Regions from separate parts of the Fervidobacterium pennivorans DSM 9078 genome, predicted to be linked through region 1. Evidence: riboswitches for the same ligand, from Rfam matches in the RefSeq annotation. Region 1 holds a riboswitch; the other holds the start of a gene.
The links. A riboswitch is a leader RNA that binds a small molecule or an ion and turns the genes downstream of it on or off. The one in region 1 is predicted to bind cobalamin.
Positions count from the first base shown of each region.

Region 2: linked by a shared signal. The riboswitch ahead of FERPE_RS01500 (ATP-grasp domain-containing protein) and the one ahead of FERPE_RS03900 (ABC transporter substrate-binding protein) in region 1 are both predicted to bind cobalamin.

Region 1 is NC_017095.1:829,989-846,182, forward strand. Features, by position in the region: gene FERPE_RS03850 (diguanylate cyclase) at 1-1,111, opposite strand, end outside; gene FERPE_RS03855 (tetratricopeptide repeat-containing diguanylate cyclase) at 1,162-4,842, opposite strand; gene FERPE_RS03860 (DHH family phosphoesterase) at 4,999-5,994, opposite strand; gene FERPE_RS03865 (purine-nucleoside phosphorylase) at 5,991-6,794, opposite strand; gene FERPE_RS10830 (IS1/IS1595 family N-terminal zinc-binding domain-containing protein) at 6,930-7,115, opposite strand; gene FERPE_RS03870 (alanine/ornithine racemase family PLP-dependent enzyme) at 7,239-8,327, shown strand; gene FERPE_RS03875 (YgiQ family radical SAM protein) at 8,314-10,023, opposite strand; gene FERPE_RS03880 (glutamine synthetase family protein) at 10,041-11,360, opposite strand; gene FERPE_RS03885 (FeoA family protein) at 11,658-12,116, shown strand; gene feoB (ferrous iron transport protein B) at 12,122-14,023, shown strand; gene FERPE_RS03895 (hypothetical protein) at 14,020-14,436, shown strand; cobalamin riboswitch at 14,477-14,644, shown strand; gene FERPE_RS03900 (ABC transporter substrate-binding protein) at 14,704-15,612, shown strand; gene FERPE_RS03905 (FecCD family ABC transporter permease) at 15,616-16,194, shown strand, end outside.
Region 2 is NC_017095.1:312,766-328,959, forward strand. Features, by position in the region: gene FERPE_RS01445 (HAD-IIA family hydrolase) at 1-142, shown strand, start outside; gene FERPE_RS01450 (sigma-70 family RNA polymerase sigma factor) at 172-795, shown strand; gene FERPE_RS01455 (YqeG family HAD IIIA-type phosphatase) at 828-1,298, shown strand; gene FERPE_RS01460 (Gfo/Idh/MocA family protein) at 1,432-2,442, shown strand; gene FERPE_RS01465 (hypothetical protein) at 2,463-2,747, shown strand; gene FERPE_RS01470 (redoxin domain-containing protein) at 2,818-3,795, opposite strand; gene FERPE_RS01475 (thiamine pyrophosphate-dependent enzyme) at 3,792-4,640, opposite strand; gene FERPE_RS01480 (2-oxoacid:acceptor oxidoreductase subunit alpha) at 4,642-6,324, opposite strand; gene FERPE_RS01485 (2-oxoacid:acceptor oxidoreductase family protein) at 6,327-6,899, opposite strand; gene FERPE_RS01490 (thiamine pyrophosphate-dependent enzyme) at 6,896-8,749, opposite strand; gene FERPE_RS01495 (ABC transporter substrate-binding protein) at 9,062-10,912, opposite strand; cobalamin riboswitch at 11,291-11,473, shown strand; gene FERPE_RS01500 (ATP-grasp domain-containing protein) at 11,535-12,602, shown strand; gene FERPE_RS01505 (succinate--CoA ligase subunit alpha) at 12,592-13,440, shown strand; gene FERPE_RS01510 (YitT family protein) at 13,410-14,273, shown strand; gene FERPE_RS01515 (aspartate-semialdehyde dehydrogenase) at 14,707-15,723, shown strand; gene dapF (diaminopimelate epimerase) at 15,710-16,194, shown strand, end outside.

The sequences.
Region 1 (16,194 bases):
CACGAAGATGGAAGTCTTCCGAGTCCTCAACAGAGAAAGCAAGAATTTTTATTTTCCCAGTACTGTCAAATCTTGCAAGTCTTCTTAAGAATGATTTCAGTCGTTCACCTGCTTCTTGATAGTCATCAACGAATATAACCACGTTATCAAGATGCGTCAAAGCTTGAACCACATCTATGCTCACTGTGTCTATAGTGCAAACATTTTCCAGACAATAAGATAAACTCGAAACCAGCTTCTCTGATACTTTGTCTGAACAAACTTGCAATGTTTGTGCAATTAAATCAGATCCACTGGTAACGTGCAAAAAAGGTATTCCTTTTTGCCTGAAGTTACTCTGCAAATTCTCAATCATGGTAGTTTTACCTATCCGTTGTGGACCTATAACACCTATAAAGCCTTGCCCTGGCAGTGGTCGTAGAACAAGTTCTACTATTTGGTTCTCCTCTTCTCTGTGAATTCTTCTTATAGTCAGAATCTTCTTGGAACCAAACACATTCTGAAAAGGAATCTCCTCAACATAGTCTCTCTGACTTGGCTCCTCAACTATCATACGCTGAACAATTCTTTTGAGCTCTTCATTGCTAGTCAAATCGTGGATTATTTTGCCAAAGACGTAGATTGTTGATTTGTCTGTTATTTCTTTTCTGAAGTATTCGGGAGCAGCAAACACTTTTCCAGTTTTTGCCATACTTTCAACATGTTCAAAAGATTGTATCAACGGCAGAAATATCCTAATTTCATCGTTAACAATAACTAAGTCATCTAACCCCATATAAGGAACAGAGAGACCAGGAATATGTAAGACTGTCTTCATAATAGAAAGCAACTGTGGAAGGAGTTTCTCAACATGTTCACGTCCGTACCTAGTAATAGAATCATACGAAGGAATATCATATACAAGAATATCTCGTTCGCCCTCTTCAAAATAAAAGATTTCAGGAACTATAAGTCCGTGAACGTTGCGAGCTAGTTCTGAACGCAGAATAGCATCTGCCTGACTTTTAATCAAGCTTTTTTCTACGAATTTCGCTACCTTTTTGTAGCCCTGAATTTCAACGATATAATCACTGCTCCAGTAGGTATCACCAATGTATTCGAGTATTTCCAACCTATACCACGCCTCCCACTAAATTTAAACTAAAAACTTTCAAAAGGCTCTTAAGAAAAACAGACTCTGTTTTTCCCGGTCTCTTTAGCAATGTACAATCTATTATCTGCAAGTCCTATCAGTTCAGTTATGTTCTGTTTCTCAAAAGAAGATGCAATTCCAAAACTAATCGTTACTTGAAACCCGAAAATATCATAGGAACTCTTTTCTATTGCCATTCGAACGCCTTCACATATTTCAACACACCTTGCTTTGTCTACTTTCATCGCACCTACGAATTCTTCACCTCCGTATCTTGCAACAATCCCGTTCTCTCCAATATTATCTTTCAAAATAGCAGCAATATTTTTCAGAACCATATCACCAGTCAAATGACCGTAAGTATCGTTAATTTTCTTGAAATTGTCTATATCCGCTATAAAGACAGTTACTTCTTTTTCCTTTCGTGAAACAGCGGGTTCTTCCATGTATTCTTGAAGAATTTCCAAAAATCTCCATCTGTTGTATAGCCCTGTCAAAACATCCCTCGTTGCCCTTTCTCTATATATTATGCCTCTTACTTGACTTGCAAACAACTCATCCAACAGAGTTATCTTATCCCATATATCTTTTTTCTCTTCTTCCGATAACACCAAACGGTTGGTTGAGAAGAATATTAGATAATCGCTATCCTTGTCTATATTATCCTTGATATGCACCTCGAGAGGGTCAAATCTAACAATGCTTTTCTTTTCATCAGAAGTCACAATGCCTATAGATGCTCTTAGATTCGTCTTTTTATCCCTCACTGATACAAAAACATGATGGGGCTCGAAAAGATTAATCAATATATTTGAAAATATCCTTAGAAATTCATCCAAACCTGTCTTTTGGTCGATTGATTTTAATATCTCGAGTGTATCAACTATCTCATTTTCCACCGCATTTCTTCGGAAATCAACAAACAAAATATCCTTCAAAGGCTGCTCAAAGTCTTTTTCAATTTCCAAATCAAAAACAATCCTTGCGATTCTTAGCTTTACTAAATCGCGTTTGATCTCATTTTGAATTAGCTCATAATATTTTTGCTTAGCCAGAAGTATGTAAAGCAAAGAGAGTTTTGTCATTTCCGAAGTATAGAAACTGTCCCATTTGTCAAGCTCATCAGCCAATCTCTCTTTGTCGACCTTGTAGATTTGCTCTACAAATAGGTATAAAATCTCTTCTCTCAGCAAAGTGTAATTCGATGTAATATAATCATTCCACGCTCTAAAGAATTCCTCATCATCCTTAGCCATTATCATTGCGGTGAAATATTCAAAGGCTCTTGTATGAATTGCTGGATCGTCGTGGTGTTTTTGGATCAATTCTTTTGCATTTTCTCTATTCCCGCAAAGCATTTCATGGAGAATCAATCCTCGCAAAGAGTGATGAAGTAACTTTTTCTCAGATTCAATTTCAAAAGCTTTCTTAAAGTATCTTAAACCTTCTTCGTAACGCTGCAGATATGAATAAACCATACCATGGAGTCTGTACAAGAAGGATAAATCAGAATAACTTAAGTAATCTTTGTGAGAGTTTTCTAACAAGGAAAACTCGGTAAATAGTTCTTTGAACTTTCCAAAATAAAGTAACTCACGTGCCAGGTTAAGCCTCTGGGTCAAACTGCGGCGCGTGTACCCAATTTCACCCACTATTTTTATGGCTTCTTTGAAATACACTATGGAGAGTAGGTATCCATCGTACGCTATACCAAATGAGTTATATATGCTTACTAAAAGATGTTTCAAACTGTACTGATTAGCAATCTCCAGTGCTTGGTTTAAAAACACTGTAGCTTTCTTCCTATTCGTGTATACCAAAGCATTGCCAATTAACCATAACCATTCCGCCTTTAACTCGGCCCATTTTTCGTTCCAAATTTTAATCTTTTGAATTTCTTCAACGTCAGGACCAGTATCTGATAGTTTATCGTAATATGACAAGTATGCCCTTTCCTTGATAAAAGATAGTTTTAATGACTTGTATTTTGTTAGTTCGAAGGACCTCAAAATATCGTCAATATAAGAAACACAGTCTAAATACTTTTCTTCAACGAATAGTTCAAGTGCTTTCAGGTAAGTAAAAATTCTTTTTTCTGGAAGCTGTATGCTTTTAAAATTTAAACTAATTCCTTCTCGATTTTCAAGTTCAAGTCTCAACTTGTGGAATGCATATGATTCTTCTTTACAATTTTTCTTTAAGATTTCGTAAGCTTTGTATAAAGCATCCGACAGAAAAGAAGGAGAAAATGTGTATTTTTCCAATCCTATCTTCACAAACCTAAGATAAGTAACTGCTGCAGATAGTTCCCTACCAGCCCGCATGTAGTGAAAAGCAGCTTTAAGCGCGTATTGATTATATGGACTGATGTGTCTACTGTACTCTTTTGCCATCATCTCATGAATTAGTTTTAATTGCGCGTCATCTTCTATTGGAGATGCCAAATCGTAATCAACTATGTACTCACCATCGTCCGACCTTACTAATTGTTCTTCTATGAGTTTTCTTAGCATACTTTCTCCATCTTTGCCTGTTACTGAACTGAATATCATCAGGTCTTGCCTATCAAATTCCTTCCCTAAGGTTTTTATCAACAGCAAGTCTTCCGCCACACGTGAAAGTTTTGCTTCAATATCTTTGTCAGATAACTTCTTCCCTGGTATTTCAATAATGAATTTTTTATCCGGTTGCTTTGATTTGTAAGTCAAAACCACCGTTTTAATTTCAGAATTCTTCAGAATTTCTAAGAATCGTCTTACAAGATAATGGGGGTCGTCAACATCCTTGACTATCAGTATAACCTTCCCGAATCTCTTGAAAATATTAACCAGTTCACCAACCATCGCGTCGAATTTGCAAACTGAATATAAACACTGCACCAAGCCCGAGAATTCTTCTTGCGATAATTCATTCCTTTTTTTCAAAAGTAACTGTCTTATAACGTTTGTAAAATCATCGCCTATGTAAAATATAGCCTCATTTTTTTCTGCAAAGTGGTAATCAATTCTCGCAACGTAATCCTTAAATAAACGATAATACCCTTTTGTATCGATTTGCACCACTTCGTAGTCTTTCTCGACATTGTCGATTTTTGAAATTATTTCGTAAAGTATACCTTCATTCAACCTATCTTTTTCTAAATCAGCGACTGTAACATTATTACCTTTAAGTTTTGAGACTATACTTGCTTTCTCTCCGGTTTCATCTAAAAGTTCAATAATTTCTGCCAAAATCCGCATTGTTGAACTTTTATCGTAGGTGCCATTTTTAAGATACTCTTCGTCAACGAAAACACCGTTAAAACCTTCTGATGATTTTACTATTTGGGAGCTTTCAACTAACTGTTTGTAAAATTCAGGCCCGAAAATTACAGGAGGTCTAAAGAAAAATTCTCCTGCGTATATAAGGATATCGAACAAGCTTATAGCAGGAAACGGGGGAATATTACCAAGCAAGACAAATTTCGCAATTCTTAGAATTGCCTCAATGAGCCTTTTTTGTTCCTCATAAGATAGCGAGATTAATTCACCTGAGGGGGTTATGACGTGTTTTTCACCTGAGTATCTGAAGAATACGTTTATACTTTCATCTGCACGCTCTACCGTGATGGGAAGTATAAATCTTTTAGAATACGTGTAACTATTTAAATGGACTACAAAGTCGTGAAAGTCATTCACAAAATCTTTGCTGGTACTCCATTTTAGGACCATTCCATCCTCTGTTTCTATAACCTCTTCTTTACAAAGTAAATCTCTAATGAGTGCTAAATTAGAATTTAAACGCGTAATAACCCCCCCTGGGATTTAGGAAAAGGTAATACCAACAAAAACTTAAAGCTATCTTATTTTGATAGTAATGTTGGCTATCTAAATATTCTTAATAGCCTCCAATTGTGTGTTAAACATCAACTTAGCTTCCCTAATAACTTGTTCTACGATAACGGATAATTCTCCTTTCAAAGTACATCCTGCAGCTCTTGGGTGTCCACCGCCACCTAGAAGAACTGCCAATTTACTACAATCAAACCAATCTTTGGAGCGGAAACTTATGTGCACCTCGTTCTGTTCATATTCAGAAAAGAAGATGGCAAGTTCTACACCCTGTATTGAACGTAGTTCCCCAACAAAACCACCACTGTCGTCTTCTGTACAGTTGTTTGATTCGTAATCTTTCTTCGAAAGATAAGAGTAGACTATTTGTCCATCGTTTTCTGTGCGGATATGCTCAACCATAGTTGATAGCAATTTAAACTGTTCGATTCTTTTATTTTCAAAAATCCTTGAAACTAGATATGGTTTCCCGCCCATAGAAACAAGTTTTGTCGCATCGGAAAAGACAGTTTCGTCAGCGTTGGAGTATCTGAAAAAGCCCGTGTCCGTAGCTATGCCCATGAGGTTAATTGTGGCAAGTTTTTCATCGTATGAAACACCAAGTTCTGTGTTAATTCTGAAAACCATCTGGGCAGTGGAACCAAACCTTGTATCAACCCAATTTAACGTTCCAAAAAGTGTATTTGTACCATGATGGTCAACTACGGCCGTTGTAACTTTTCCTAGAAATTCTTGAAAACGTCCAATCCTATCAGGACTTGATGCGTCGACAACAAGCATAAAATCTGGTTCAAAACCGCTATTGACTATCTCATCGTAACCTTTAATAAGATTTGTCTCATCAAACTCGTAGAAATACCAAGGAATCCTCCAATCAATGCCTGCCAATACTTCTTTGCCTAATTTTTGGAGCCCCAACGTAGCACTCAGAACTGAGCTTATATCATCGCCATCAGGCATTATATGTCCAACAACTAAAACCTTTTTAGCAAGATTAAGTTCGCCTACTATTGAAAGGAAATCGCGATTCATTCAAGCACCTCCAAAGCTTTTTTAACTACTTGCGTAAATCTTTCCTTAACCTTATTCGCGACTTCAACAACTTCTTCATGCGACAAAGGTTGGTCAAGTATACCAGCTGCCATATTTGTGGCACAAGAGAATACTAAAACTTTTATACCAGCGTGTGCACAAACGATTACTTCTGGAACTGTTGACATCCCTACCAAGTCAGCTCCAAGTTTTCTAAAAGCTCTTATTTCCGCCGGAGTCTCATAAGTAGGACCAGTTACAGCTAAATAGACTCCTTCGTTCATGTCTGGAAAAACGTTCTTTACTTTTTCCATCCATGTTCTGTCAAAAGCTCCGAGCATATCTGGAAACCTTGGACCTATATCTTCATCATTTGGACCTCTCAGTGGATTTCGGAACATAAGGTTTATAACATCCTTAACCAAGACTATGTCACCAGGCTTGTAACTTGTGTTAATTGCACCTGCGGCGTTTGTGATAAGCATCCGCTCTATTCCGAGAAGTTTTAACGTGTGTATAACAACCTTTATATCACCTGGATTCCAACCTTCGTATATATGAAATCTACCATTCAAAACAACGACCTCTTTACCGAAGAGTTCACCAAAGATTAGTTTTCCCTCATGTCCAGGCGCCGTGGAATAAGGAAAATTAGGGATATCTTTGTAACTTATATGTGTAGCGTTCTTTACCTCATTAGCCAAAAAACCCAATCCGGAGCCAAGTATGAGTGCTATCTTGGGTTTTGAAGTAATTTTTGAAGCTATATAATCATATGCTTCTTTAACTCGCTTATCCACGAAAATCCCTCCTAAAGAGCTCTTTGCATTATCTTATTCTTGTTTTAAAATTGAGTTGTAGCTCTCATTTTTCATTTTATTATACCATAACTTCTTTAAAACCAAAGCCAAAAAAACGTGAAAGATTGGATAACGTTAACTTGTAGTGATGAAAGTAGCTAATTGCGAAATGGTGCTATTGATGTGCACATGAGAATGAGAAAGCCTGAAGGAATGATTGCAGACTTTGCAAAGAAATTGTTGATTGCCGTATTTGTCGTGACCGTTTTTGTATAGTTTGGTAGAGCTACACTTTGGGCAAGAAGGCGTTGAATTATTCATATTGGGATACCTCTTTTAGGTAAGAGTTGTTAGGGGTGTCCCCTATTTAAAGAATGATGTGGATTTTGGTGAGTTTCAATACTTTTAGTTAACATTATCAAAGATTGAAAGGGGGAGCTAGTGATGATAAAACCAGAAAGACGATACCCGCGTATGATAATAAATCTTTCTGCCATAAGAGAGAACGCTTCAAAAGTTGCTCAGCTTTGCCATTCAAGGGGCATAGAGCTTGTTGGAGTTACGAAACTTTCACTTGGGAATCCAACAATTGCAAAGGTAATGCGCACTGCTGGCGTCGACAAAATTGGAGAATCTCGGCTGAAGAATATTCTAAACCTTTACCAAAATGGTGTTCCAGGTCCTTTCCAGTTGCTAAGGATCCCTATGCTCTCGGAAATTCCCCAAGCTGTTCGTTTGGTTGATGAATTCTTGGTTTCTATGCCTGAAGCTGCTTTTGAGATTGATAAACAAGCAGGGGAATTAGATAAAAACGTGAGCATTGTTTATATGATAGATGTTGGAGATTTAAGAGAAGGTGTATGGTTTGAAAACGCGGTTGATGAAATTCTTTCAGTTGCAGGAAAACTAAAGCACGCTATTTTAAGAGGAATAGGAACAAACGTTGGATGTTACGGTGGAGTCCTACCGACAAAAGAAAATATGACCGTGCTTATAGAAATTGCGAAAGAACTAGAATCTAAACTTGGATATAAGTTAGTAATTAGTGGTGGAAGTACAGTTACGCTTAGTCTTTTAGAAAATGGTGCTTTACCAGAAGGAATTAATCAATTCAGGGTAGGCGAAGGCATAATACTTGGAACCGATGCTACGGGAGACAGGGATATTCCATATCTAAGACAAGATACAGTAATTCTGGAGGCAGAAGTTATAGAAGTAGATTACAAGCCGTCTGTTCCTGTTGGAGAGTTGGGGAAAGATGCGTTTGGTAGGACACCACGATTTGAAGACAAAGGATACAGAAAAAGAATTATACTTGCCGTGGGCGAGCAGGATGTTAAACCCGATGGATTAATACCTCTTGTAGATGGCTTGCATGTTCTCCACGCATCAAGTGATCATTTGATAGTCGACACAACAGAAAGCACTGAAACATTTAAATTAGGAGACATTGTTCGTTTCAGAATGAGCTATGGTTGTGCATTGAGAGCGTTCACAAGTCCGTATGTAGAAAAAATATTCATCGAAGATTAACAATGTTTTCCTTTAGTGCATTTCTAACCTTGTCTCTTCTTTCGACGTAAATTTCTTCGCCAGTGAATGGGTCAAAACCTGTGTAGTATATCGTTGTGCTGAGTGTGCCGGGAGTAGGTGTAAATATCTGCACTTGCTGGGGGACATATCCAAGGTGCTTTTTTATGAATTCCCTTAGGTAAATGTTTTCCTTTTCCCCCTCCCCGGGGTGGGCAACTATGAAATAGCCAATAACGTACTTCCTTTGTCTTTTTCTTTTTGCTGCTGCTTCGAACCTTTTTTTGAACTCTAAGAATAGTTCGGCGGAAGGTTTTCTCATGATTTTTAGAACATACGGATGAGCATGTTCAGGTGCTAACTTAAGTTGTCCTGATGTAAAATCAACCAAAGATGATATTATGTAGTCTGCGTTTTTTGAAGCAAGAATCAAATCATGTCTTATACCAGAGCCTACGAATACGTGTTTTACCCTTGGGATACTTTTAACTTTTTTCAAAAGCTCAATGAATTCATCAGTTGCGTCATTTTTATTTTCCCCTGACAAGGCTAACTTACAAACGTTAGGTACTAGACAACTTCTAAGACATTGGCCTCTGGTATTTCTAACCGGACAAGATAAGCCAAACATATTTGCGGTTGGTCCACCAACGTCAACAATAGTTCCACGAAACTCAGGCATTTTGGTGAGAATTTTAACTTCTTCAAGTATTGAATCAACGGAGCGTGAAATAACAAGTGTTGTTTGGTGATTTGTAATTGCACAGAATGAACAGTTTCCAAAGCAACCTCTCACAGCTGTAATGGAAAACTTTACAGTTTCTATAGCCTTTACCGGTCCTTTGGCAAGATAGTAAGGATGAACTCTCCTGGTATATGGTAGCAAATAAAGCTCATCTAACTCATCTTGTGTTAAGGGCAAAGCTGGAGGGTACTGGATAACGTATCGATTATCGTGCTTTTGAACCAGAATTACCTTTTTCAAAGGTTCGGTATTTTCGACCATTATCCTATAAGCTTCTGCATACTTCCGTTTATCATTTACAACCTCTTCATAAGATGGGAGATGAATGAGATTCAAATTTTCTTCTAAGTTTAAACTTTCCAAAGAGCTCTTCCATGTAACGGTTCCCGAAATACCATCGAGGCTCTTTCCTGCAGCTATCCTTTCAGCTATCTCCAAGATAGCGCGTTCACCCATTCCGTAAACTAAGATATCAGCCTTTGAATCCAGAAGTATCGACTTTCTAACCTTATCACTCCACCAATCATAATGTGCGAATCTTCTAAGACTTGCCTCGATACCGCCAATAACTATTTTTACATCCTTGAATACTTGCTTAATCCAGTTCACGTACTGTATAACTGCCCTATCTGGACGCTTGTTATTAACACCACCTGGAGTGTAGTCATCACTTTTTCTTTTCTTACGTGACGCTGTGTAGTTTGCGACCATTGAGTCTACGTTTCCTGATGTAACTCCAAAGAACAAATTAGGTCTTCCAAGCCTTTTTATATCTTCTGGACCTTCCGGTTGTGCTATTATTCCTACCTTATAACCCCTTGCTTCCAACAGCCTACCTAATAAAGCAACTCCAAAAGACGGGTGATCCACGTAGGCATCACCCGTCACTAAGATAACGTCTAAACTTTTTAAATTTCGCGCTTTTATTTCTTCCTCTGTCGTTGGTAAAAACATATTTAAGTTAGAATTTTTCATATATTCTCGTATTTCCTCCTCTCCCACTCAGTGACAGTGGTTGAATATTCCCACCACTCTCGTTCTTTCAATTTTAAGAACTTTTCCCAAATATGTTCGCCAAGGACTTCTCTAACAAGCTTGCTATTTTCAGCTTCGTTTAGTGCTTCTTTTAAATTCGAAGGTAGTCTATAAATACCACGTTTTTGCTTTTCACTTTCGGACATCTGATAAATGTTTTCCTCAACAGCCGCTGGAGGTTCTATCTTGTTCTCAATTCCGTCCAATCCAGCTGCAAGAATTACGGCAAATGCCAAATACGGGTTGCATGATGGATCCGGAGACCTGTACTCGATTCTCGTTGATTTTCCTCTAGCTTTTGGTATCCTTATCAACGCTGTTCTGTTTCCCTTACTCCAAGCAATGTTCACAGGAGCCTCATAACCAGGAACGAGCCTTTTGTAACTGTTGATCGTTGGGTTCGTTATAGCCGTTATTTCTCGCGCATGTGCAATCAGACCACCTATAAAGTATCTCATAACTTGAGATATCCCATCAGGAGTGCTTTCATCGTAAAAGGCGTTTTTCCCGTCGAGTGTAAATAAGCTCATATGAACATGCATTCCGCTACCATTTACACCAAAGAACGGTTTTGGCATAAACGTTGCATAGAGATTGTTCTTTATAGCAAGCGTTTTTATTACAAGCTTCACAGTCTGAACGTTATCAGCTGCAATAACAGGTTCTGCGTATCTAAAATCTACCTCATGTTGTGAAGGTGCAACCTCATGATGAGTAGTCTCAACATCCAGTCCCATTTCCTCTAAGTGAACAGATACTTCCGTCCTGATATGCTCTGCAATATCAACTGGTAGAAGGTCAAAATAACTACCGCTGTCTAAGAATTCGAAAACGGGTCTGTTATTTTGCCTTGGAAGGATGAAAAATTCAACTTCTGGACCTGCGTAGGGTATGAACCCCATCTTTCGAGCCTTTTCTTCAACAAGCTTTAACCTATATCTTGGGTCACCATCGAAGGGATGTTCAAAATCGCTGTAAACATCACATATAATTCTCGCACTTCTGTGACCGTCAAACGTCCAAGGAAGCATAGCCACAGTTCTTAGATCTGGTTTGAGGTACATATCAGATTCATAAAGCCTTGCAAACCCCTCAACGGAAGAACCATCAAACATGATACCCGATTCTAAAGCTGTTTCAAGTTCATCAACAGGGATTTCAACATTTTTCATCATCCCGTTTATATCCGTAAACTGTAATCTTACAAACCTGACCTGGTTTTCTTCCACAAACCTAAAAAGCTCCTCACGAGTCATCTCTTTGTTTGACGCCATAACTTCCCCCCCACTTTTTGTAATCTAAAAATAGTGAGTAAAAACGCGCAATAACAACTATGACTGTATTTTATCACTTTCACACTTAACAGTCAATTATAATCACACATTTTTGGAACTCTCGTCCAACGCACAGTTAACACAAAAAAGGAAGATGCACGATGTATCAAAACCTTTTCGTTGACAATTTTAGCTTTACCTCTTATAATCTTATTGAGAATCATTCTCAACTACACTTTAAAATCATCCTTCCTAATTCCAAAAAGTGAGGTGAAACATGTGAAACTGTCAGAGGTACCTGTTGGTGCCAGAGTCGTGGTTAAAAATGTAGAAGAATCGGAAATTTCGCCAAAACTCAGAGCCATTGGTATCTTGCCCGGGGTAACGATAACAGTGGTAAAGAATGCGCCAATGGGCGACCCGAGGATGTACAAAGTTTTCAATAAACTTATAAGTTTGAGGCAGTCAGAAGCAAGTCTTGTTGAAGTTGAAATACTTAAAGATTCAGTTATCCCCCTTTCCATTGCCGTCCCAGGATTGTATAAAGTAAAACAAATTTTGGGAGGATATGGTGTACATCGATGGTTGTCGAAAATCGGAATAACGGAAGGTTCAACTATTAAATTACTTGAGGATAGAAGAGTTGTTACACCGTTGGGAACTTTTGTTATCGGCTTCGGAAAGCTTTCAAAGATACTTGTAATAAGTGCTGAAACTCAATCCGAGCAAGGGAGTTGAAGACTATGGTGATAACTGTAGGCTTATTGGGCAACCCAAATGTTGGAAAAACCAGCCTTTTCAATAAATTAGTAGGTGCCAGGCAGTACGTTGCTAACTGGCCCGGAGTAACAGTTACGAGGATTGAGGGGGCTACAACTTACAAGGATTACACCTTACATTTTGTTGATTTACCAGGTGTTTACAGTCTAACAGCTACGTCTGTGGATGAGAAATTGACAAGAGATTACCTACTTTTTTCTCCACCAAACGTTACCGTTGTTGTTATAGATAGCATGAGCCCTGAACAAGGGATGTTTTTACTCTTAGAAGCTTGCGAGCTTGGATTAAACGTAATCGCAGCCTTTAATGCCATTGACGAAGCGAAAAAATCAGGAATAAAGATTGATAAATCTTCGCTTGAAAAATTTCTCAGAGTTCCAGTAGTGCTTACATCTGCCCACACAGGAGAAGGAATCGAAGAGCTTAAAGAAAAGATTGTGGAATCCTTCAGAAAAGCAACAAGACCTATCGTAATAGATTATGGAAACGAAACTGAAGAAAAGATTAAAGAAGTAGAGCAATGTGTAGAAGAAACTTTCAATAAAAGATTTACCGCAATCAAAATCATTGAAGGGGACAAATATGCAAGGAGGTTTTTGAAAAAAGATTGCCCGAACGATATATTAGACACGATTCCTCAGGAAATCAGAACATCAATACCTTCAACGAAATATGAATACATAACAAACGTTGTCCAGCTTTCGATTCAAAGAACAGACGAAACACTTACAGTTACAGAAGCCCTCGACCACGTTTTGACACATAAGTATATAGGTATTCCCATATTCTTGGCTCTAATGTACTTGGCGTTCAATTTTACTTTCAAGGTATCAGAACCTTTGGTAGGGTTACTTGAGTACCTTTTTGAAAAAATCGCTGATTCTGTAGGAAGTGAAACCATAGTAAGTTCATTAATATCGCAAGGAATCATAAATGGTGTAGGTAGCGTTTTGGCTTTTGTTCCAAGTATCTTTGCACTCTTCTTTGCACTTGGAATCATGGAAGAGAGCGGTTATCTCCCACGAATAGCCTTTTTAGTCGACAAGTTAATGTATTCATTGAGATTAACCGGTAGGTCTTTCATGACATTGTTGTTAGGTTTCGGATGTAATGTAAGCAGTGTCATGGCAGCCCGTGGTTTAGCGGACGAACGCGAAAGAGTTACAACCATCTTGGTTTCACCTTTCATTAGTTGTAGTGCTAGGATTCCTGTGTATCTTCTGATTGTTAACGTGGCATTCCCTAATCACAAAGTAGAAGCCTTTTTTGCAATATACGTCTTGAGCCTTCTTCTTACAGCTTTGTCATCGAGGATAGTAAACAAAGTAATTCTTAAGGGCCAATCAGTGCCTCTTGTTATGGAATTACCTAGGTACCGTTTCCCTAAATTCTCAAACATTCTAACTTACGTGTGGAACAGAGGAAAGCACTTCCTAGAAAAAGCCGGAACGATTATTTTTGCTGCAAGTATCGTAATTTGGGCGCTAACTTATTTTCCAGGTAGAGGAGACGTAGATAACAGCTTCGTTTCTATGCTTGGAAAATTTCTTCAACCGTTATTTGCACCTTTAGGATTTTCATGGCAAATAGTGTCAGCTCTTATATTTGGCGGAGTTGCAAAGGAAGTCATAGTATCTTCACTTTCCCAATTTTACGGCGATGTGTCTAATATTCATTTCGACCCTCTCGTAGGTGCGACACTAATGACCTTTGTACTTGGTTATATGCCATGTTTTGCTACACTTGCAGCAATAAAAAGCGAAACGAATAGTTTAAAATATACTTTATTTACAATATTTTACAGTCTAGGTATTTCCTATCTGCTTTCGTTGGTAGTATATACAGTAGGAAGGTGGATATTATGAAAAGTATCAACAGAATGCTTGCAGTAATGTTAGTTCTTTCCGTGTTAACTTTTGTTTTATACGTTAGCGAAGGACAATATGTATTCTCCTTGGTGATACTGTCGTTTGTGTCCGTTCTAATATCAGGTTTTCAAGAATTTGGAAGTAATGCATACACTTTTAAAATCGCACACTTGTATGTTGGAAGCATACTTTTTTTGATTGCTGCAGGATATGTATTCTTCACGTTCGCATTTTCTATAGTTAATATCCTTATAGGTGAAGAAGTCTATAAACTGTCTCCTGGAGACCTTATGCTTTTGATTACTGGTGCATACTCAATTATATACGTAATCCACTTACGAAAATCGGCGTTAAAATCTGATAGAACAAGTTCAATAAATACAGATGCCAATAAAACCTGTTGTCACTGATTAATGGTGGTAGTATAATAAGAACAGAAGACAAGTCAAAATAAACCTCCCTTCGTATGTCCAAGGGAAGTCCGGTGGAAATCCGGCACGGGGCCGCCACCGTGAGCGGGGACGAAACCTGCAGAGTGCCACTGGCTTTAAAGCTGGGAAGGCGCAGGGAGTAGGATGATCCGCGAGTCGGGAGACCTGACATACGAAGGAAGGTAGCCATCCACCACGTAGCCTGGGGATGGCAACAAATTTTTGCAAAGAGGGAGGTTTTTTTGTATGGTCAAGTCGTTTTCTCTTGGTTCTTTACGAAAGCTTTTCGTGGTATTCATGCTTATCGCAACAGTTCTTTCACTGGCTATTGCGGTTGTTGATGATGCCGGAAGAATTGTGAATATTCCAATGCCACCACGAAGAGTCGTCTCTGCTGCGCCAAGTGCGACAAGGTATTTACAAGCTCTTGGACTTGAAAACCGAATCGTCGGTGTCACAGCTTGGGATAACTACAAAAAGGCAGAGAACATAGGAAACATGGTACCTTTAAACATCGAGAAAATTCATTCTCTAAAGCCTGATCTGGTTATCATGTTTGGTGGCTTCCAATTTCCAGAAGTAGAAAAACTAGAAAAAGCAAATCTTACAGCTTATGTTTTAAACGCAAATACTTTGACAGATATAATTAAAGCTGTAAGTCAATTAGGGGCTGTTTTCAATGTCAAAAGCAAAGCCGACAAGCTTGTCTCCGAGCTTAGAAATAAAATGACAGAAATTGGGCAAAGAACTTCAAAAATTCCATTGGAGAGCAGGCCCACAGTGTTTTTCACAGTAACAACACCTGACGAAAATGCAAAACAACTATGGACAGCAGGAACTGGTTCCTACATGAATGAACTTATTGTCATCGCCGGTGGTAGAAATATAGCAGCTCCATACACAGGAAACAACGGATGGTTACCCGTGAATTGGGAGTGGCTTGTTAAAAACGACCCTGATATCATAGTAATCGGTGCATATGGGGACCCAAAAGAAGTCGAGCAAGCTGTGAAAAACCATCCAATAATGAAGAATTTAAAAGCGGTAAAACAAGGTAAAGTTTTGATAGTCGATGGTGATGAGGTTAGCCAAGCAGCACCACATCTTTTCAAGTATTTGGATATTTTCTATAACTTCTTCTATGGAGGTAAGTAATAATTGAGTAAGAACAGAAACTGGTTTCAAACGTTGGGGAGGTATTCCCTCCCCTTTGTTTTCGTTATAGTGTTTGTTTTCAACTTGTCCTTTGGAACAGTGTATGTAAGTCCTTTGAAAATATTCCAACTTCTCCGGCAAGAAAGTGCTGAGAAGTACATGATATGGAACTTGAGGTTTCCAAGAGTCTTAATGGCAACATTAACAGGGATAGCATTGTCGTTGGTAGGAAACATATTTCAAGCGATAATGAAGAATCCTCTTGTTGACCCTTATCTTATCGGCACATCTGCTGGTGCTAGTTTTGGTGCACTGTTAGCAATATATTTTATTGTAAACTCAATTGCGCATGTGAGTATTCCAACGATGAGTTTTATTTTCGCAGTGATTGCCTCAAGTCTTTCCATATTACTAGCGAAAAAAGGTAACGTGGTACCAACTGTTCATCTTGTTTTAAGCGGTGTACTGGTTAGCACCCTATTTTCTGCAGGTAGTATGTTGCTTTTAAACATTGCAAATAAATCTCTCGTGACCGGACACGTTTGGCTTTACGGTTCTTTCTCCGGGATGACTTTCCGAGAT
Region 2 (16,194 bases), 520 kb from region 1:
AGGTATTCAAGCAGGGACTTGGACCGTGTTAGTACTCACTGGAGAAGCTAATATGGAGCAAGTTCAGAAAAGTCCAATAAAACCGCATCTAATCGCAAAGGATATTGGTGTGCTTGCCGATATCCTTCTTGGTGGAATATAGCATAGAAAAGAACTTGCTGGGTATCCTAGATGATAAAATACGCACTTAGGAGTAAGCCTACGGAAAAGCTTGTAGAACTTGCACAAAGTGGTCTGACGGAAGCGATGGACCTTATCATAGAGAAATTTTATCCGATGGTTGTGAGGATAGCCTCACAATTTTATGCTCCTTGGGCGGAATTTGATGATATCGTTCAAAACGGGCTGATAGGACTCATCAAAGCCATATTCTACTATGAACCAGGTAAAAGTTCATTTTCTACATTTGCATGGAGAAGCATAGAATCGGAAGTCAAAACATTTATAACCTACCAAAACAGAAAGAAGAACAAAATGTTATCTGACTCCACAAGCATGGATTCAATCTTTGATGACGTCGACGATGAGCAGATAGATTATTTTGTAGCCGATACGTCAACAACAACGAATGTTGTTAGGAATACAATTCTGAGCATAGTTCATGAAGAGATTCTTGAATCTCTGAAGGAAGACGAGATTAAGATATTCGAGCTTTGGTTGGATGGTTATAGCTACAAAGAGATAGAAGAGCAAGTGGGTGTTAACTTCAAAAAGGTCGACAATACCATTCAGAAGGTGAAGAGAATAATTAGAAGCAGACTCAGTGCTTCAATTCTTCCGTTCTTGGAAGGGTAATCATCGTAGATTAAACAAAGCGAGGGATATGTTTGGCAAAAGTCAAAAAGGTGCAATCCATACATGATATAGATTTTGATAAGCTTTTAAACTCGGGAAAGAGGATTTTTCTGTTTGATTTCGACAATACAATAAACGTATGGCGTTCAACACATGTTCCAGAACAAGCTGCAAAATTATTTGATTATCTCAAATCAAAAGGCGCAGAAATTTATATCGTTTCCAACGGCCGTAAGCGAAACTTGGATTATGAAGTCCCAGTTATTTGGCGTGCATTCAAGCCCTTTGCTTTTAAGGTAAGATTGAAGCTCAACCAGAAACTTAAACGAAAAGAAGAGGTATTGGTCATTGGTGACCAAGTCTTTACGGACGTGCTTTTTGCAAAATTACTCGGAGTTGATGTTATCAAAGTCGAGCCGCTTGATAAGTCAAAGGAAGCGTTTGGGACAAAGATACTGAGGCTTTTTGAAAACATTCTTCATAGATTCATCAAGCAAAGATAACACTTACGGCGCAACCTTTTGGCTAATAGTCCAAAAATTACAGCCCCGGATTCAAAAAATAATACGGCAATAGTTAAGAAACACGGAAAGTTAGATTATCGAGGCTTAAATAATGCCGAACGAGGTGATATGAATGAAGAAAATCCGTTTAGGTATCGTTGGTTGTGGTATTGCTGCTCGTGAGTTGCATTTTCCTGCGTTGAAGGAACTAACAGACAAGTTTGAAATAGTTGCTGTTACGAGTAGAACCAGAGAACATGCTGAGGATTTTGCAAAGTTGGTGTCCGAGACGTTAGGTTCTACTCCGCAGGTATTTAACTCCTACGAAGAATTACTACTCTCAAAGCAAGTTGATGCGGTGGATTTGACCTTACCCATAGAGTTGAACGTGCCTTTCATAAAGCAAGCCGTTGAACATGATTTGCATGTGATTTGTGAAAAACCGATATCAACTGATGTGAAAAGTGGGAAGGAATTAGTTGAGTTCTCACTTCAAACTAACAAGGTGATATACATTGCTGAAAACTACAGGCATGCGTTTAAGTACAATAAGATAAGAGAACTGTTGCACGAAGGAGCTATTGGTCAGCCTATTTTCGTTGACTGGCATCTATGGATTGGTATGGATAAGGAAAACAAGTATGTGAAAACAACTTGGAGACAAATTCCAAAACACATAGGTGGTTTTTTGTCAGATGGCGGGGTTCATCATATCGCCGCACTTAGGGTTATGTTAGGAGACATCGAATGGGTTAGTGGACAAGTCAAACGCATCACAGATTATTTGGGAGACGTTGATTTCCTCTCTACTCTTTTTGAATTCAAAACAGGTGTTGTAGGTAATTATACAGTTAGTTACGCGGTCAAGGGAGAAGAGTATTTCGAGATTGTTGGAACAGAAGGGAAGATAAGATTAACGCCGAATTTAATAGTATTGTCTGGAAAAGTAGACGAAGATATTCCACTTATCCAGGAGAATACGTTCAAGAAGGAATTTGAAGACTTCTACGAGGTTTTGACAACCGAAAAGCCAAATATCCTTGGAAACCCTGCAGAAGCACTCAAGGACCTTGCATTTTTTGAAGCGGCCATCAAGTCGAAAGGTGAAAAGGTAGAGATAGAAAGGTTGATAAAAGAGGCTTAAAAGAGGTTGAACAGATTAGTATGGAAAACAACAAAGACACGATTATCCATGTTTCGTTATTAGATAGAGATGTTCTGCTTACACCTCACGTATACGAACGCATGGTTGAAAGAGGAGTCACTCTGGAAGACCTTGTAAAATTGCTTGAATCAAAAGATTCAATGGCTGTCCTGCAAAAGAATTTCAGGCTCAAAATCACCAACGGCGAAATCAATGCCATATTGCAACTTTCAGGAAAAGTTTTGTATGTTATAACCGTATTCTGGGAAGATAAGAAAAGAGAAAAGAAAGAGATTAACGGATAAGGTATTTGGGATTATCGGGTAAATAATAAAAGACCACCCAGTCGGGTGGTCTTCTTATTCACACATATGCTTATATAAACTTTGCCACTTCTTCGAGCGGTTTTCTTATCCTATTGCCCAGTTCAATTGTTGCATGTTTTTCATTAAGTATATCGAGATTTCCCCAATAACCTACTGCTATTACGGTAATAATTATCCCGTTCAACCCGAATATCTCTTTTATCTTTACAGGGTCATACCCAGCAACTGGATGTGCGACAAGTCCCATCTGTGTTGCTTGGGTTAACAATAATCCAACGGCAGTTCCTGTGTCAAATAGCGAGTAATTTCTCCTGTCGCTCAGTTGACAACCTAATTCATCGTCTGTATAAACGATGAGCATAACCGGTGCTTGCTTCATCCAGTAATTTCCTTCCGAAAGTGTAGAGTGAAGCTTTTCGAGATTCTCTTTTGTTCTCACCACAAGAAATCTCCAAGGTTGTTTGTTCATACATGAAGGTGCCAACTGGGCTGCTTTCAAAAGAGTTTCTATCTTTTCATCTTCAACAGGGTCCGGTCTTATACCTCTAAATGCCCTTCTCACAAGGATATCGTCGTTAAGAGTTTGGTCTTTTTCGATGATTCTTTTGTATTCTTCCAATACTTCTTCCGCATGTCCATTCACACTAACTTTAATCCATTCTCTTCTGATTCTCCCCCAGGGGTCGACTATGAATGTAGACCTTATCAATTTTCCATCTTTTGCTGCACCAAATTGCTCTGCTACTATCTTATCTGGGTCTGAAAGTAATTTTACTCTTAGTCCCTTTTTAGATTTAAAACTTGCGATGGCTTTGCAATCGTCAGGGGATATGCCTATTACATTGCCGTTAAATTCATCGAGAAGTCTTGTGAAATCAATACCCTCGAGTGTACAGCCTGGAGTATTTGCTTTGGGATAGAAATAAACCACTGTATACCTTCCCAAAAGGTTTGTCCAGGAAAAATCTTTTCCTTCTTCATCTTTTAAAGTAAACTGAGGAATGAGTTTATAGCGTGATTGAATCATAACTCCAACCCCCTCAAAGCAACGGGTGTTTTATCAATTTGGTATGGTGCAAGTTGTTCTTCGTAAACGGGCTTGTTTGGGTTCATGTATATCACTCCAAGTGCGAGTTTTGAGGTGTCGGTTGCTATCTTAAATGCAGCTTGTCTGTCAGTTGGGTCGTAGCTATCGGGTAGCAAATATGTGTTCTCTCTGTACCACTGGTATGTGTTAACTTTGTTGAACGTGACACAGGGTTGTAATATATCAATTAAAGCGTATCCTTTGTGTTTTATAGCCATCTTGATAAGTTCTACAGTTAGCTGGAAATTCCCAGAAAAGCTTCTGGCAACAAAAGATGCATCGAGTGCAACAGCAACAGCGATAGGGTTGAATGGGTCAACGATAACTCCATCAAATTGTAGCGTTGTTACCTGTCCGCGTGCGGTTGTTGGTGATGCTTGACCTTTCGTTAACCCGTATATTTGGTTGTCGTGCACTATGTTTGTTATATCTGGATTTTTTCTTATCGTGTGTATGAAATGGTTACCACCTTCACCGTATGTACACCCATCTCCACTTTCGGCAATTACAACAAGGTTCGGGTTAACCATCTTTATAGCAACCGCTGCAGGTAGCGACCTTCCATGCAGTCCGTTAAACATATTAGCTCTAACATACTGAGGCATTTTTGCTGCCTGACCTATACCAGAGACCAACACTACTTGGGTTGGGTCAAGTTGTAACTGTGCAAGAGCCGTTTTTAGTTCATTGATTATTCCAAAATTTCCGCATCCTGGACACCAGGCGATATCAGCATCGGGAATGTCGTAGATTTTTGGGTCAAATGCGGTATTCGTACTGCCCATATTACTCAACCTCCTTAGAAATGGCTTCCATAACCTGTTCAACTGAGAACGGGAAGCCATCGTATTTCAATATTCTTCTTCGGGTGTCTACACCATCAAATGTTAATTTTATAAGATTCGCAAATTGTCCTGCTGCGTTTTGCTCAAGGAATATTACTTTTTGTGCTTTTTTTAGATAACTTTCTGCAATTGGTGGCACAGGGTACACCTGCGAGAAGTGAAGCATCGCTACATCTTTGTTACCAAGCTTTTCAAGTGCTTCTTTGACTATCAATTGAGTGGAGCCCCAAGTGACAATGAGGTATTTGTAGTTCTCACTTCCGAAAAGTTTAGGAGGAACTGCATCTTGGATAATTTTTTCCATCTTTTTCAAGCGCTTTTCAACCATTTTTCTTCTAACTTCCGCACTTTCTGTTATGTGCCCGTACTCATCATGCTCGTCACTATCAACTCTTACCAATCCCTTTCCATAGCCAGGAATACCACGTGGTGATATTCCATCTTCTGTAAGTGTGTATCTTTTGTAATTCTCATCGGTTTTGACAATATAACGTTCTATCTTTACTTGTGGCATTTCATCCACATTGTAGAATGAGTCAAGGAAATACTGGTCGGTGAGGATAAAAACTGGTACCTGATATTTATCAGCCATGTTGAACGCTTTTGCACTGAGCTCATAGGCTTCGCACAAGTTTCCAGGAGCGTAAATGATTCTTGGAAAATCACCATGCCCTGCGTATAAAACAAGGTTCAAATCTCCTTGCTCGGTTCTTGTTGGTAAACCTGTAGCTGGTCCTGGTCTTTGACCGAGGTGCACGACTATCGGTGTTTCAATCATACCCGACAAACTGATGGCTTCTGTCATCAGTGCAAAACCACCACCGGAGGTTGATACCATTGCACGAGCTCCTGCGTACCATGCAGCAATTGCCATATTGGCAGCAGCTATTTCATCTTCTGCTTGGTCAACAAGTATACCGTATTGTTTTGATAATCTTGATAGTTCTGTAAATACCGTTGTTGCTGGTGACATAGGGTAAGATGATATGAAATTACAACCGCCGGCTATGGCACCTTTTGCAACCGCCTCAGAACCGTTTAGAAGGTATTGCTTTTTCACTTGTTCGGAGGGTATTATTTCGAACCTCAGTCCAAGAGATTTTCCAATTTCGTAACCTTTTAGAGCTGCATTAATGTTTGCCTTAACTACCTCTTCGGACTTCTTAGAAAAGTACGCTTTTATATTGTTAACCAAGGCATCTTCCTCGGCCTTTATAATCCCAGCCAGGATACCTATCGCTACTGAGTTTTCGTATATCTTGTTACCAAAACTTTCTGCAATCTCTTCAAGTAGGATGCCTATAGAGTTCTTTTCATTTTCAACGTATTTCTTTTCACCAAGGATAATCGTTTCTTCCGTAATACGTGGTCTCAGCCGTTCGATTGCGTTATCATTGAGAGGAACTAATACATCGATTCGGTCCACGTAAGCTTTTACTGGTTGCGATGATATACGTATCTCCGTTGAGTTATTGCCTCCACGCACCCTTGACATATATTCTTTTGTTGCAAAGACATGGAATCCCGAATCCTTTGCTACCCTTGTTAGAATGTGTTCTACAGCTTGAACACCTTGTCCTGCAGCACCGCTTAATACAATTGAAATCTCACTTTTCTTCTCCATACTCATATCGCCTCCAAAATCCTTTCAAATATCTCTTTATTCGCAGTATAAATTCGTTCATTCATTAAATCTTCCATAGCCATCAGATAATGTTTAGGTTCGACACCAGGTATAAGGTTGTTTCTTGCAACTACCCCGAGTAGTGCGATGTTTTGCATACGTGCATCTGGCAAATCGTATTTGACTTTGTATACCTTTATGCCTCGCGTGTTAGCTACGTTTTCAATTTCTTCTTCCTTTATTTCACCTTCTTTGCCTAATCTTACAGGTAACGGTTGCCACGATGTGTTGTAATAAACAAGAGTACATCCATCTTTCAGATAGTTAAGTGCACGTGCAGCTTCGTGTCTTTCAAGTGCAAGTGCCAAATCAACATCTCCAGGTATTACAAGTGGGGAGTTCGCTTCTCCGATTCTAATGTGCGAAGAAACAATACCTCCTCTTTGGGCTAAACCGTGGGTATCAACGCCTATGCATTTTTGACCACTGTAATCGATGGCACGAATCAGTACTTCGCTCAACAGCCCTATTCCCTGTCCGCCAACGCCTATGAGGAATATGTCAAACTTTTTCATTTCGCATCACCACCTGATACCACTTTCTCAAACTCCAACGCTCCAGATGGACAAACAACCATACATGAACCATCGCCAATACAGAGGTCTTCGTGGACAAAGATGCTTCCATCATCCGCTCTTTGGAACGATGGGCATGCGAATTTGGTTATACACACACCGGCAAGTGTGCATCTGTTAGTTACCTTCATCTGAGGTACTTTTATAACACCCTTCCTTCTTCTTTCTCTTGTGAATTTCAACATACATGGATGTTTTGCAATAACAACGTTGAATTCTCTTGTTTCAAGAGCTGTTCGCAAGACCTCTTCAAGTTTATCTTGTTGGTACGTATCGACTTCCCAAATATGTTTCACACCGATAGCTTCGAGAATCTGTCGAATTTTCATTGTTTTTCCTGGATGGTCTTGATGACCGGTCATGGCTGTTGTCCCGTTTTCCATTATAACTAGTGTAAAGTTGTGCTTATTGAACACAGCGTTTATAATTCCAGGTATTCCAGCGTGGAAGAATGTGGAATCTCCGAGGAATGCAACAACTTTTCTATCAGGGTTGAACATGCTAAGACCAGATGCCGTTCCTGTTGAGTGTCCCATCGATAGTAGGACTTGTCCCACGTTGTAAGGTTCCAAAAATCCGAGTGTATGACACCCGATATCCGCCACGGATATATCTTTTTCTCTTAAAATTTTTGAGAGAATATAGAAAACAGGTCTGTGACCACAACCCGGACAAAGTTGTGGTGGACGGTTTAGAACTCGCATTGTGTTGTTTGGAACCTTGATATTTCTGAGCAACTCTGGTGCAAATTTCGAAAGAACTGAATAAACTTTTTCTGGAGTGTACTCCCCAATCCAGTCCTCCAAGTCCATTTTTCCAACAATTCTTACATCTATTCTTTCTTCAAAGGCAATCGCTTTCACCTTTTCTTCGATGAAATCATCTAACTCTTCCAGAACTTTCACTATTTTGTGCTTTTTAAGAAATTCTGTTATTGCCTTCCTTGGTAATGGGTAGACCATGCCAAGTCTTAAAATGTCTACTCTTTTCACATTTTCTCCCAGCACATCGAGCAATGAAAGGTAAGGAAGTCCAGCCGTTATAATTCCTATCTCACTCCCGTTGTTTGTTATAAAAGCGTATTTTTCCGAAATCTCAGCCCACATTTGCAATTTTTCAAGCGCTCTTCTTTTCATTATTGGAACATTTTGAGCTATCGGAATGTATGGACCGTTATTTTTAACATCAAAGACAGGGGAACCTAGCGGTGAGGGAATAAACGTTCCAAAGTTGACTTTTTGTTTGAAGTGAGCAGTGTGGGTTGTTAAGCGCAGAATTACAGGGGAACGTAGCTTTTTGGAGTATTCGACAGCTTGTTTGAACATCTCGTAGACCTCTTGTGCGTCTTTCGGTTCAAAGACAGGGGTGTAGGAAAGCCTTGCGTAATGTCGGTTATCTTGCTCATTTTGTGAACTGTTCGCACCCGGGTCATCGCCTGTTACAATTACCATCCCACCAGGGATTTCCATCATGCTTAGCTGGACAAAAGAATCGGCAACCACGTTCATACCGACACTTTTGAAAAACACACATGAGGTAAATCCGTTAACTGCTGCACCAAACGCTACTTCTAAAGCTACCTTTTCGTTTGTTGAAAACTCAAAATACAGCGGATTTTTGTCTTTTGGTATGGAATTTATCGCTTCGGCTATCTCAGGTGTGGGCGAACCAGGATATGACGTTACCACTCTTACACCGCTTTCAATCATTGCCCTCACAATTGCAGTGTTTCCAATAACAATTTCCGAAAAAGGACCAGGCTGGACTAACAACTCTCCTAAACTTTTCATCTAACCACCTCTCATAGTAAAGATGTAAGTGAATTAGGTTTAACTTATTATAACATAAAAAGATAGACTTTGTCCACATATGTATTTTACACAATTTATTTAGATATTCGATGAAAAGTAAAACAACAAATAATTGAGCAATAAGGAGAAACTACAGTGATACCGACAGATAATTCAAAAGATTAAAGGCGCATCATTAGATTTTTTCGTTAATCAGTCCTTCACCTTACCGCTATGCTGATGTTTGGCACGTAAAAAAAAAACACAGGTCACCTTTCGGTGACCTGTGTTTCGAATTCTTATGTACTCTAATCATTGTTTTTTGTAAAGTGTGAAGAAGTCGTGACCTGGTCTCATTGGGTTGTAGTACCAACCTTTAACCCATGTTCTGAAAACATACGTCGCAGTTGGTTGATAGAGTGGGACACTGAGACAATTGTCAACAACAAATTTTTGAATCTGCGCATAGAGTTTTCCTCTAACTTGTGCGTCTGTCTCTGCTGCAGCATTTTCAGTAAGTTGGTCAAGGCTCTTTCCACCCAGTTCTTTTCTTGGAGTGCTCACAAATTTTTTGAATGCCTCTCCCTGTCTATCTGCGTAATCTCCCATACTGTGGTAGTGTGTGAATATGAAGTTATCTGGGTCTGGAAAGTCCGCTTGCCATGCGTTTATGGAAACCGGAATTTCTCCGTTCTGTGTTGCATCAAGGAAATTGGGCCACTGAAGTGGTTGAACTTCAATTTTAACCTTTCCAGGTGCTGCCATTTCCATGTACATCTTTATCATTTCTGCAACTCGTTGCCTTGCTGTGTTACCTTCGTTGAACGCGATGCTGAATTTAATACCTTTCTGCCAAGCTTGTCCGTTCCAAGCCTTTTGTAGGTACATTTTTACTTCGTTCAAACTGAACTTGTAAAGTGGTAATGAAGGGTCGTAACCTAGCAAGCCTTGTGGTAAAGCTGTTGGAACTCTTTTACCAGAACCTTTTAGCACTTCCTGGATAAGTGCATCGTAATTGATAGCTGCGGCAACCGCTTTTCTTGCATTAATATCACTGAAGAAGTTAGGTGGTATTCCGTTTCCATCAAGCTTTCCACTACCTATGAATTTGCTGTTAGGGTTAACTGACCAGTTGAACAACAGAACCGTAACAGCAAGCGTTGGAAGGTTTCTTATTATTTGGATATCTTTGTTTGAGCTAAGTTGGTCAACAAATTCAATTGCGACGTCAATAGTATCTGCATCACCTTTTTCGAGCATTGCTTTTCTTGTTGACCACTCAGGAATTGCCCAAATTATTACTTTCTTAATCTTTGCTGGTCCTCTCCAATAATTCTCATTTGCAACGAGAATTACTTTTTGTTGTTTTCTGTCCCATTCTACAAGTTTGTACGGACCTGTTCCAATTGCATAAGAATAGAGTGGTGACTGTTCTTTCGTAACATCTTTGTATTTCCACCATGTGTCTGGTTTACCATCCCAAAGTCCAATTTTCACACATGTTTCCTTGTCAAGTATTGCTGCCCAGTGTGAGCTCTGTGCGATGATGTTGAGGAAAGGAGCATATGGTCTCTTGAGCTTAATTACCACATTATCTCCTTGAACTTGGATCGCCGGGTCAATGACTTGCTTGTAAAAATTAACAAGTTTTTCTCTATATTCTGGTTTTGGCTGCCCATTCTGGTCGAATATTTCGCTAACAGGCTTTCCAACAAACTGTTCAATAGCTTCGTCTCTCGAATGGAAACCAAAGATAGCATACCAGAGCATCCACATTGGACCACCATCTGGGTCGTAAAGAAGACCGCGTTCAAATGAATACTTCACATCTTCTGGGGTAAGTGGATTACCGTTGTGGAATTTTACACCCTTTCTAATTGGAAAAATATACGTTTTTCCACCATCTTTAATGAGTCCGTTCTTGACAGTTGGAACTTCCGTAGCAAGTCTCGGCTCAAACTCGCTAACGCTTTGACCTTTGTAGGCTATGAGGTTTTCATAGATATTGTAGAGTACTTCACCGCTTGTTGTGTCATATGCTAGATGGGGATCAAGCGTGTCTGGTTCACCTATGGTTGCTTCAACAAATACTGTTGGGTCGAAAGCTGCAAGTAGGAGAATAGAGGCAAATACAAGTAGCGAGAGTGCCAGTGACTTTTTCATGTGACTTCCTCCTCTCAGTGTAGTGTCTGATGTTTGAAAAATAGTGTCCCTTGCAGCTTCCCCCCTCTTTAGCAAAAATAATTATATTTGGTTTTTAAATGCGGGTCAATCGCTATGCTTGTAAATATTGATTTTACTTTGCTTTCTATTGATAAACTTAGATTAAGATAGCGTTTATTTTTTCGATACTGTGCGTGCTGGGAAATTCTTTCTGCTTTATAGAGTTAACGGAACAAAAGCAAAACGTGAAAATAATTAAATGTTGTCGTTTAACAGCTATTAATAGCCTCAAAAGGTCATTAGTTTGGGGTTGATTTTTGCAAACGAGTAAGTTAGCATTTTTGTTGGATAATAAGAATTTTAAATCACAAAAATTTAATACTCCCTCCCCTTAAAGGTGCACTTACGTGCTTAAAAGGGAACTCCGGTGAAAATCCGGGACGGTCGGGCCACCGTGAGTGGGGACGAAACCTGCAAAATGCCACTGGCTTTAATGCTGGGAAGGCGCAGGGAGTAGGGTGATCCACGAGTCGGGAGACCTGCCTTTAAGGGAATGGGTGCCCCAAAAACCATCGATTTTTGGGGGTATTTTTCTTTAAATCTCGAAAGGGGGTAGAAAGGTATGAAGATTCACGAGTATTTGGCAAAGGATATCCTGAGGGCGGAAAAAGTAAGAGTACCAAGAAGCTATTTGGTAACATCCGAAGAACTAGCAGAAGAAAAGTCTTTAAGGAAGTGCTTGGAAAGGCTCGGTTTTCCGCAGGTCCTTAAAGCTCAAGTATTAGTTGGTGGGAGGATGAAAGCCGGCGGAATTGTGGTCGCCGAAAATTTGGAAAAAAGTCTCGAAGGTATTAGGAAGATTTTGGGGATGAAGATAAAAGGAGAGGAACCCTACGGAGTATTAGTTGAAGAATACATTCCGCATGACACTGAGAGATACATTTCACTTTCAATCGACAGAAATGTCAGAGACGTTGTGTTTGTGTATTCTGAGGTTGGTGGTGTGGACATAGAAGAATTTGCATCGAAATATCCAGACAAAGTGCTGCGTACAAGCAACATACGAGAACTTCCCAAAGACCTTCAGGAATTTGCGAAGCAGTTGTACGATATATTCGTAAGATACGATTTAACGTTGCTCGAGATTAATCCTTTTGTTTTTAAAGACGGAGATTTTTACGCGTTAGATGCCGTGTTTCATGTGGATGACAGTGCGCTGTATAGACAATTGTGGGCATATGAGGATACTGAAGAAACAAATTCTTTCGTGCCGTTTGAAAATGGAGAAATTGGCGTGATTGGCTGTGGTGCAGGGATTGTTATGGCAACGATAGATATACTTGTTGAGCATGGTTACAAACCAGCTAATTTTTGTGATTTGGGCGGTGGTGCAACAATGGAAAGTGTTTACGAGGCGTTGAAAAAAGTCATGTCTTTGTGTAGTAAAGCAGTTTTGAATATCTTTGGGGGCATCACCGATTGTTTGGAAATAGCCAAAGGCGTTGTGAATTTTAAAGAAGAAGACCCAGATTTCGAAATTTATATTAGGTTGTCTGGAAACAACGAATTTCTGGCAAAAGAATTATTAAAAAAGCACGGAATTTATGCTGTTGACGATATGAAAGATTTAATTGAAAGACTTCAAGAAGATGAGAAGGTTCAAAAGAGGGGTGTTAACGATGTTTTTTAAAACAAATACAGTTTGTGTTTACGGCGGAACAGGAAGATATGGAAGTTATCACCTCAAAAGGATGATTGAATACGGGACGAATGTAGTATGTGTGGTGAGTAAGAACAAACATATACAACGCATGGATGGTGTGCCAGTCTATCAAAGCCTCAGTGAGAGTTTTGAAAAGCCAGACACTGCTATTTTTTTCGTTCCGCCACAGAATGTTTTGGAAGCGTTTAAAGATGCTGTTGACAATGGTGTGGTAAACCATGTAATAATAACTGAACATGTTCCTGTTCACGATACGATAAAGATGTTGAAATTGGCAAAAGAAAAAGGAGCTAGAATAGTTGGTCCTAATTGCCCAGGTGTTATTAACCCACACGAGCGAGTTAAGGTCGGTATTATGCCAGAAAAGTATTTTAAAGCAGGTGATGTAGCTATCATTTCAAGAAGCGGTACGTTGATGTATGAAACAGCAAAACATCTCAGCGAGGGTCCAGGCGTTGGCGCAGCACTTGGGTTGGGTGGAGACCCAATTGTTGGGACAACTGTTTCAGAGGCTTTTGAAATAGTAAAAAATATAGGTTATGAAAAAGTTCTCTTGATTGGTGAAATTGGTGGTGAAGATGAGGTAAGAGGTGTTGAGCACGCAATAAAAATAGGGTTCTCTCCAGAAAACATCGTTGCTTTCTTTGCAGGTAGACATGCTCCAGAAGGGAAACGTATGGGGCATGCGGGAGCAATTATTGAAGGAGAAAGGGGAAAAGTTTCTTTTAAGGAACGAAGACTAAAGGAATTAGGAGTTAAGGTGGTGAAATTTCCGTGGGAAGTAAGAGACGCTTGGAGAAATTGATAAAAGAATATTTCCTCTCTTCATTTGGAGTGCTACTCACAGCCCTTGGATTGGTTATTTTTCTAATTCCTAACAACATTGCAGCTGGTGGAGCATCAGGTCTTGCAATTGTCTTGAACAGATTAATCCCGCTTTCGGTGGGGATATGGATGTATATTATCAATGTTGCCCTTTTTCTGACAGCATTCCTGATAATAGGATTTGACTTCAGTTTTAAAACAATATACTGCACTTTTTTGTTGAATTTTTTGATAGATTTCTTCGATAGAATAGTGCCTATTTACAAGTATCAAGGCAAAGATGTGATTCTTGCTGTATTCTTTGGGGATATACTAACTGCCATTGGTATGGCTATCGCTTTTTCCCAAAATGCCTCAACAGGCGGGACTGATATTATCGCAAAAATATTGAATAAATTTTTTGGGGCACCATTCGGTATGTCAATTTTATTTATCGACTTTGCCATAGGTCTTGCCGCAGGGCTTGTTTACAACATTGATACGGGTTTGTATTCGATACTTGCCATAATAGTCAACGGAACAACTATTGACTTTGTAATGAAAGGTTTGGAACTTTCTGTAAACGTATGGGTCGTTTCCGAGAGAATTGACGAAATCAGGGATTTTGTCTTATCGGAATTAGGTAGAGGTTGCACTGTCTTCGAAGCCAAAGGAGGGTATACTAATCTGCCACGTAATGTGTTGTTGGTTGTCTTGAAAAGACGAGAACTTCATGAATTGGTCAACGCAATCAGAAATGTCGATCCAAAAGCTTTCTTTCTTGTGAACGAGGCGAGGTTTGTTTACGGAGAAGGTTTCAAAGAGATTGTATAGTAAATCCCTTCCCATGCTCTTTGCTCATAGTTTTTGCCCTCCTTTAACGGAGGGCTTTTTTAGTTAAAATCATGTATTGACAAGATATGGTAGTCTTGTGATATAATATGGACAAATAAGCTGCCTAAGAAATAGCAAGAAAAAACGAGTAAAACAGAGATTTAATGAAATTTAGTCGGGAGGACGTCATAGCGTGTTTGATTATTTGAATTTATCAGCTGAAAACATCATGAATATTGAAATCAATATGAAATCTAAAGCTAAACGCAGCTGCCCGCTTTATGGTGGTCAGCTTGCGTTTGGCTTGGGATAAAAACCCACGCAAGCAAGTAACAAAAGACTACCATAAGCGGGCTACAGTGAAAAACTGTAGCCCGCTTTTTTATTAGGCTTATGAATACTTCAATCCATCATAAAAAAGGAGGTATTTTCTATGGGGTTCAAGGTCGGTGTTGTAGGTGCAACAGGAGCAGTTGGAAGAACGATGGTCGAGGTTCTTGAAAAAAGCGGGGTTCCAGTTTCTGAACTCAGGCTCTTTGCATCGGAAAGGTCAGCCGGTCAAACTCTAACGTTCAAAGGTGTGCAAGTGAAGGTCGAGGTTCTCACGGAAGAAGCTATGAGGGAAGGTTTTGACTATTTACTTTTCTCAGTTGGTGCAGATGTTTCAAGAAGATATGCACCAATTGCAGCAGAAGCGGGAACAACGGTAATTGATAACTCATCTGCATTCAGGATGGTCCCAGAAATTCCGCTTGTCGTTCCGGAAATAAACGGAAAACTGTTAAAGGGATACCGTGGAATTGTTGCAAATCCGAATTGTTCAACTATTCAAATGGTTTTAGCGCTTTACAGGGTGCATGACAGATACCATTTACACGAGATATTTGTTTCAACATACCAGGCAGTTTCCGGGGCAGGTCACAAGGCTATTGTTGAATACGAAAGGCAACTTGCCGGTGATACAACATATACGGTTTTCCCAAAACAGATAGCCCACAACGTCATTCCACTCATAGGTGATTTAAAAGATGATATATCTCAAGAGGAGTGGAAGATGATAAACGAAACAAGGAAAATATTGAATTCAAGGTCTATAGCCGTATTCCCAACAACTGTAAGGGTTCCTGTTAGGGTGGGACATTCGGAAAGTATTGTAGCTCGAACTCTCTTCCCAATAATGTCAAAAGAAGACTTAGTAGAAACTATTGCTTCAGGTGAGGATGTAGTAGTTCATGACTATATCATTACACCAATAGAAGTAGCTGGTGATGACTATGTCCACGTTAGTAGAATAAGGCTGTTTGATGCGCACACATTTGGATTGTGGGTTGTAGCTGACAATCTGAGAGTTGGAGCTGCAACGAATGCCGTTAGGATTTTGAAGCTACACAGTCAATTGAATTCTGACTTGATTGTCGAAAGCGAGGCGGAGGAAGTTGAGGGAAGATGAGTTAAGAAAGCTCGGGGTTGATTTAATTTGCAAATACTCAGCAACAGGTAATACTTTCGTCGTTGTCGATGCGACAAAGACAACTCTAAACGATGTAGAAAAGGAAAAGATTGTGCTTGAGGTTGTCGAAGAGAGGGATGGAGTTATCTTTGTTGAACGACATAGTAATCGGTTCTTTATGGATTATTTTAACAGAGATGGTAAACGAGCAACCTTTTGTGGAAATGGAGCAAGAACGTTTTTGAAATTTCTCTCAGATTATTTCAACGTTTTTGGAAAAGTTAGCTTGGAAACAAACGCAGGTGTGCTTAATGGATACATTGGAGAGAAAATTTTTGTCCAAATGCCAGACCCTGTTGTTAATTATTTCGTGCCTCAAGAAGAACTTTCAGGTTTTGAAGGAATACTGATTACAGTAGGCGTACCCCACCTTGTTATGAACGTTGGAAAAGCAATCTGGGGGTTTGATAT